Regions from separate parts of the Paenibacillus sp. FSL H8-0259 genome, predicted to be linked through region 1. Evidence: a T-box and tRNA genes for the amino acid it is inferred to sense, from the RefSeq annotation. Region 1 holds a T-box; the other holds one or more tRNA genes.

Evidence for each region. The T-box of region 1 lies ahead of argS (arginine--tRNA ligase). A T-box ahead of a tRNA ligase gene usually reads a tRNA of that ligase, here a tRNA-Arg.
Region 2: it has a tRNA-Arg gene. The T-box ahead of argS (arginine--tRNA ligase) is inferred to sense a tRNA for this amino acid. The anticodon was not compared.

The regions. Positions count from the first base shown of each region.
Region 1 is NZ_CP150147.1:6,719,970-6,723,386, reverse strand. Features, by position in the region: gene argS (arginine--tRNA ligase) at 136-2,133, opposite strand; T-box leader at 2,240-2,462, opposite strand; gene NSU01_RS28730 (collagen-like protein) at 2,657-3,417, shown strand, end outside.
Region 2 is NZ_CP150147.1:171,743-175,159, reverse strand. Features, by position in the region: gene NSU01_RS00880 (sugar-binding domain-containing protein) at 37-1,089, opposite strand; tRNA gene NSU01_RS00875 (tRNA-Arg) at 1,419-1,493, shown strand; gene clpP (ATP-dependent Clp endopeptidase proteolytic subunit ClpP) at 1,687-2,283, shown strand; gene NSU01_RS00865 (GDSL-type esterase/lipase family protein) at 2,370-3,008, opposite strand; gene NSU01_RS00860 (DUF4163 domain-containing protein) at 3,165-3,417, opposite strand, start outside.

The DNA of each region.
Region 1 (3,417 bases):
TACTCAAACCCAAACCCCCGCTCGCCTACAGCGATCCCCCAAGTAACCAACATCATTTTCACCCGATGAGTACAGTTATCTACTATAAGCCCTACTTGAACTATGCGGGACTCTCTACCGCTTCTTCGTCCCAGCTTACATCCGCTCCGGCTTAGGCAGACCGAGTACATCCAGCGCCTCGCCTAAAGTATCGGTGAAGCTCCGGGTTAGCCATAGACGGAAGGCTACGCTGGAAGCCTCTCCTTTGAGGATCGGGCAGCCGGAGTAGAAATTGCTGAACAGTACGGCCAGACTGTGCGCATAGTTACAGATCGTATTCGGCGTAAGCTCCCGGCTTGCCGTATATAGGGTATCCTGCCACAGGCTGAGCTGTCTCAGCAGGGCGAGCTCGGCTGCCTCAAGCTGCGGCGGAAAGAGCGGAAGCCCGCCATGCGCGTTGCTCCCGTCAGGCCCGCTGCTCGCGCTATGCTTGCTGCTCCCGTTATCCCCGCTATTCCCGTGCCCCCCGTACTCCCGGCTCCCGCCATGCTCGTTGCCGCCGCTATTTCCGGTACCTCTCTCCGCCAAGGCGCTGCCTTTACTGAGCACACGGCTTGCCCGGGCATAGGCATACATCAGATAAACGCCAGTGTTGCCGGAAATCTCCATGGCCTGTTTGAAATCAAACACAATCTCTGTACCCAGATTGAAGCGCAGCAGATAGTAGCGGATGGCAGCGGTGGCGATGAGCCGGCTGGACAGGCCGTTTTTGTCGGAACGGGTAGCCTCAATGGAATGCTCCATAAGCCGGACCAGCTCGGTAACCTTGATGCCGATGCCCTGGCGTCCGGACATGGCGTAGGAGCTTTTGCCGGCGGAGGTATCAATACCAAGTTCAGCGGCGGAAGCCGGACTTAGCGAAACCACACCATAACTTACATGATGCAGCCGATCCGCCTGCTCGCTGTAGCCCAGTGCCTGGAAGGCCTGCTTTACCATCGCCTGCGGATACTCCTGTCTGTAGTCGATCACGTTCACGACCTTGTCTGCGCGTCCAAAAGGCAGCGTCTCACCCCTCAAGCCGGTCGTCCACAGCCCGCTGCCAAATTCACTGTAGGCGAAGTCCTTGTCCAAGAGGCCGAATTTCCACAGATGATAAGCGATATCCTTGGCCGTATAGGTCAAAATCCCGTTCGAGCGCACCAGCACCTTATCCTTCAGATGCTCCTCTTCTGTCTCCTGTGTCTCCTGTGCGCCAGTGCCAGCGGATTGCTTCAGCACCCAGCAGCCGGCCAGCTTGCCTTCCTTCTCCTGAACGAACACTTCTGTCTGCGACAGAAGGTCAAAGGCAGAAGACCAGAAGCCTTCCTTCAGAATACTGCTCTCCCAAACAAGCAGGTCGTAGTGAATGCCGAAGCTGCGCATCTCCTCCACATGCTCTTTTACAATCTGTCCGGCGACAAGGTTGCCAATCCAGGCGGTATTGCCATGCCCCTCTTCCAGCGCGTGAAGAATTTCAGTCCGTTTATTTACACTTTCAGGATGCTCCGCGTACTCCTTGTTGATCTCAGCGTAAATATCCCAGCAGTAATCTCCGAAACGGACATGCTCCCCGGCAAGCGGGACATTCAAAAGGCCGACTACAGTATCTGCAAGCTGATTGCCGAGATCATCCACGTAGTTATGTACCTCGACCGTATAGCCGGTTTTTCTCAAAATTCTAACCAGTGCATCCCCGATACAGGAGTTTCTCAGGTGTCCTATGTGCATGCTCTTATTCGGATTAACGCTAGTATGCTCTACAATAACCTTCTCACCGCCAGCCTGCGGAATTGCAAAATCAGTCTGGGCCCACACCTGCCAATCGATGTACATATTAATGAAACCCGGCGGCGCAACCTCGATTCTCTGCAGCAGTCCGTTTACGGAGCCCGATGACTTCAGCTCGGCGATGATCAGTTCTGCGATGACGGCCGGGGCTTTGCGCAGGGTGCGGGCCAACTGCATGGCAATATTGCTGGAATAGTCCCCATGCTCCGCATTCGCAGGCTGCTCCAGAGCCGCTTTTACGTGAGTGCTGCCGGGAACTCCCAGTTCTTCAGATACTTTGTGAATACATTGTTCCAGACTGTCTTTAATTAGCTCGCTTAACATGAATAAGTACCTCCCGAAATAGTTGTGAATGGTGTAAGCAGTGGCTGAGGGCGGAAGACTTCAAGGGTCCGTAAGGTGAAAAAACAACAAAAAAAGCCTTCGTCTCAAAAGAGACGAGGCTTATGCGCTCGCGGTACCACTCTCGTTGCTGAACATACAGTTCAACCACCTTGCAGGTTAACGGTCTTTAGCCGGGGCTTCCTACTCTTAAGGTTCAGAAGTCCATCTCACGGGTGCGCTTCATAATCCTGATCTGTACCGGCTTACACTCTCCCGGCTCGCTGGGGACTAGGGTTCAGGGCCATTACTCTCCCGGTCATTGATTCAATATGATTTTTATCAGTATAGCGAATTTCTGGAAGAAAGCAATAGCGGAATGTCAAGCGGAACCTTGTTTCCGGAAAATGCAACCCATAACATCCGGTATTTGCAATAGATATCCGGCTTTGTCCACACCTCCAGTGATGGCTCGAATATAGTAAGTTGTTATCATTATTAAAATATTCGGAGAGGAGAACTCAAGATGAGCTTTTTATCTACAGGACCGATTGAAAATAATGCGGTAGGCGGGCTAAGACCTACCCAGCAGGTCACGGTCAAAATCGATAACCGAAGTGATACCATGTCTTCCTTGGTGACGGTAGAGGGTTACTATCTGGATGGAACCCGCACGCTATATGTCAGTGAAACGTTGAATGTACTGCCTAATCAGGTAATGACAACCACGTATTATGCGGATCTGGATGCATTTGAGTTTATTTTTGTCACTTCAGGAACCATTGATGAACAGGTGCAAATCTCAGTCTGGGGAAAAAATAGCTCAGGCGGCTTAGTAACGCCACACCGCCTGGTTTCTGCTGAACTCCTGGGAGCTACCACAGGAGTGACGGGCATCACAGGCGCGACCGGGGTTACGGGTGCGACAGGCGCAGCCGGAGCGACCGGGGTTACCGGTGCAACAGGCGTAGCTGGTGCGACCGGGGTTACAGGTGCGACGGGCACGGCAGGAGCGACTGGGGTTACGGGTGCGACAGGCGAAGCAGGAGCAACTGGGGTTACAGGTGCGACGGGCGTAGCAGGAGCGACTGGGGTTACGGGTGCGACGGGCGTAGCAGGAGCAACTGGGGTTACAGGTGCGACAGGCGTAGTTGGTGCGACTGGGGTTACAGGTGCGACAGGCACAGCAGGAGCGACTGGGGTTACAGGTGCGACGGGTATAGCAGGAGCAACTGGGGTTACGGGAGCGACAGGCACAGCAGGAGCGACTGGGAGTACAGGTGCGAC
Region 2 (3,417 bases), 1.7 Mb from region 1:
GCATAATACCTTTGCGCGCGTCCCATAAAATGGAATCTATAGGACCTCTTGCAATTGTTTGTCGATTTCTTTGCCGATTTCGATAGCAGCCGCCTCGTCTGTCACGAGAATATCCTCTTGGCCGAACCGCAGCATCGCATGAATGGCCTTAGCCTTGCGTTTGCCGCCGGCAATACCGATGACGACTTCTGTACGGATAATGTCTTCCAGGCGCAGCCCCATGGTCAGCATGGTATGAACCACCTCGCCATTCTCATTGAAATAATATCCGAACGATTCGGCTACCGCACCCTCGTCCTGAATCTCTGAGATTGTACCGGGGTCCAGCTTGCGGCGGTGAGTCATTTCAATGGCATCGCCAATTCCATGCACAATAATACGCGATCTGCGGATAATCTGCACAATCTCTCCAATATTGGAGTCCAGTGCGAGCGACTGATAGGCATCGCCGCTGAGCAGATCAGGCACATGCAGCAGACGGTAATTGGCACCAATCCGTTTGGCCATGGTCGAAGCAATGGTGTTGGCTTGGATCTCCATGCTCTCTCCCAGTCCTCCGCGCGCCGGAACTACCCAGGCGTTCTTATAGGAAAGGGATAGCGGCGGGGTCAACTGATCGGCCATTTCGGCCAGGGTCGATCCGCCTGTGACGGCAATCGTATCGTCACTGCGCAGTACACTGAGCAGTGCCTTCGAACCTGCACGCCCCAGTTCACGTTTGGTGAACAGCGAGGTCTCGCAGTCGCCAGGTACAACAACTACTTTACTGAGACCGTACGTAGTACGAATTTTCTCTTCCAGATCATCCAGGCCGAAGAGGCTCTTGGCGATCGGCTCCAGCAGGTCAAGCAGTCTGCGACCGGCTTCGCTAATGCGCATGCCGACGCTCTCGATCTCAATGAGCCCTTGCGATTTCAGAAGATCCGTCTCGGCGCGCAGCACCCGCTCGGTCATATCAAGCGAGGCGGCAAGCGTTCTGCGCCCAATAATATCGGACAGCATGATCTGATGTAGAATCGTATACCGTCTCTTAAGGGTTTCCATGAGATCAGGCAGAAGCTGCTTTTGGATTTCCAATAAATTACGCATGCTTTCACTCCTGCAACTTCGTCTTTCTCTTTTCCCTTGTTCGTGGTCTCAAAATGTCCCGGGTTAACTTTTTAAGTCCCACCCATATTCTACCCAAAACTGACGCCGAGTGCAAGTGTTCCGAGACTATAATTCTCAGACCCGTTTCATCTTATACATCTGCCGGTCTGTGAGAGGTAACCACGCCCTTAAGCACATGACTGAAAACCTCCATCACCTGACTGTCAAGTGGGAAGCTATCATCTGCCTGGGAGCCGGAAAAATATTTTTTGCACAACGGGTTTTACACGTTGCTTTTATGCAATAAGTGTATTATAATAATTTCTGTTGCGCCCGTGGTCCAATGGATATGACGTAGGCCTCCGAAGCCTGAGATCCAAGTTCGATTCTTGGCGGGCGCGCCATTATTTTCACTTTTGTACATAATTTAGCAATGCTTATATTATATTTAACCAAAGAGCCGCTTGATGGCTCTTTTTTTTGAATCTAAGTTTGACTTTCTTTGACTTTTTGTTTGAATTTGTTTATCATGTGGTTAATACGGTAACAGTAAAAAATGAACACATTCGAAGCACCAATTTCAAGGAGGTTTTCCACGTGAGTTATATTCCTATGGTAGTAGAACAGAGCAACCGCGGTGAGCGCGCTTATGACATCTATTCCCGCCTGCTGAAGGACCGCATCATTTTCCTTGGAACGGAGGTTAATGACGTGGTAGCCAATTCCATCATCGCACAAATGCTCTTCCTGGCTGCCGAGGATCCGGATAAGGATATTCACCTGTATGTAAACAGCCCTGGCGGTTCCATTACGGCGGGTATGGCTATATTTGATACAATGCAGTACATTAAACCGGATGTATCCACCATCTGTGTTGGGATGGCCGCTTCCATGGGAGCCTTCCTGCTGAACGCCGGCGCCAAGGGCAAGCGCTTTGCCTTGCCGAACAGCGAAATTATGATTCACCAGCCGCTCGGCGGTGCCCAGGGTCAGGCTTCGGATATCGAAATCCGCGCCCGCCGCATCATCAAGCTGCGCGAGAAGCTGAACCGTATCCTGTCCGAACGTACGGGCCAGCCGATCGAGAAGATCGAGAAGGATACCGACCGCGACTACTTCATGAGTGCTGCCGATGCAGCTGAATATGGCATTGTCGATAAAGTCATTGAGAAGACCTTGCCGACTGGCGTTTAATTTCTATACTTCACCAACACATAAAGAGGCTGCCACGGACCTACAGGTCTACGGCAGCCTCTTTATTTGGCATATATACTGATGTTTCACCTCAAGGTTCCATATCCCAGGGCATCCAGCTTGCCGGCAATCACCCGGTAGCCCCTGCCGTTCGGATGGATATGATCCAGGAACAGCAGCCCCCGCTCATTTCCGGCAAATTCATGATAAATGGAAGCAAACCCCACAACATAACTGCTGTAGCCGGCAGCATAGCGGTTGAACTGCCGCACCCAATCTGTAGCCGCATCCACCTGAGGATACGGATTATAGAGACCTACAATCCGGATAATGTAAGGACTTCGCGTACCCGCCTTCAGCTGTGCCAGAGTATTCATAATATCACTGAAATTCCGTTTGCATTCCCGGAGCGCTTTTTGCAGATATCCATTCAGCTCACCTGGCCTCCCCGCTGCGGCTTTGGCGGCCTTAATCAGATCATTGCCGCCAATAGAGACGGTGATGATCTCCGCATCCTTAACCGCAGAACGAAAGCCGCCATCTGTCTTGAGACGCTGCTCCAGCCCTGCTGTTGTCAGACCGTTCACTCCAAGATTCGCTGAAGCCACCGGAGTCTGCAGCCGCCCTTCCGCCATCCGGCGGTAGACGGGAACAAATCCGTTCCCGGGCAGAGCCCCGAATCCGGTCGTTAATGAATCTCCAATGGCCGTATATTGATAGACCATATCCTTCCCTCCCCGCTATAAGCTGCTTGCTTTCTTTAGCTTATGACTGCCTCGGGGATGTGGTAACGGCAGGGCAGCCTTAATAGGCCCGCAAAAGAAATCCTGCCCTTATGTCTCCGGAGGAAACGCATGGGCAGGATATATGAAACTACTATATTATTTCAGTGCAGCGAACGGACTGCTTCCGTCCGGCAGCAGCTCTTTGAAGCTGAAGATTACCTCCGGGAAGCCTGTAGCGTATGCAGTATACTCATATTGCTGGAAGAAGAGCACGGCTTTGCCCTCTTTCAGATAGAAGTATTTCTCTGTATTCAGGCCTGTGAATCCTCCCAGATAACCTCCGTTTGCTTTGATTTCAGTAGATACCTTGGCATTCAGCTGTTTCTTGTAGTTAGGATTAGCCTTGAAC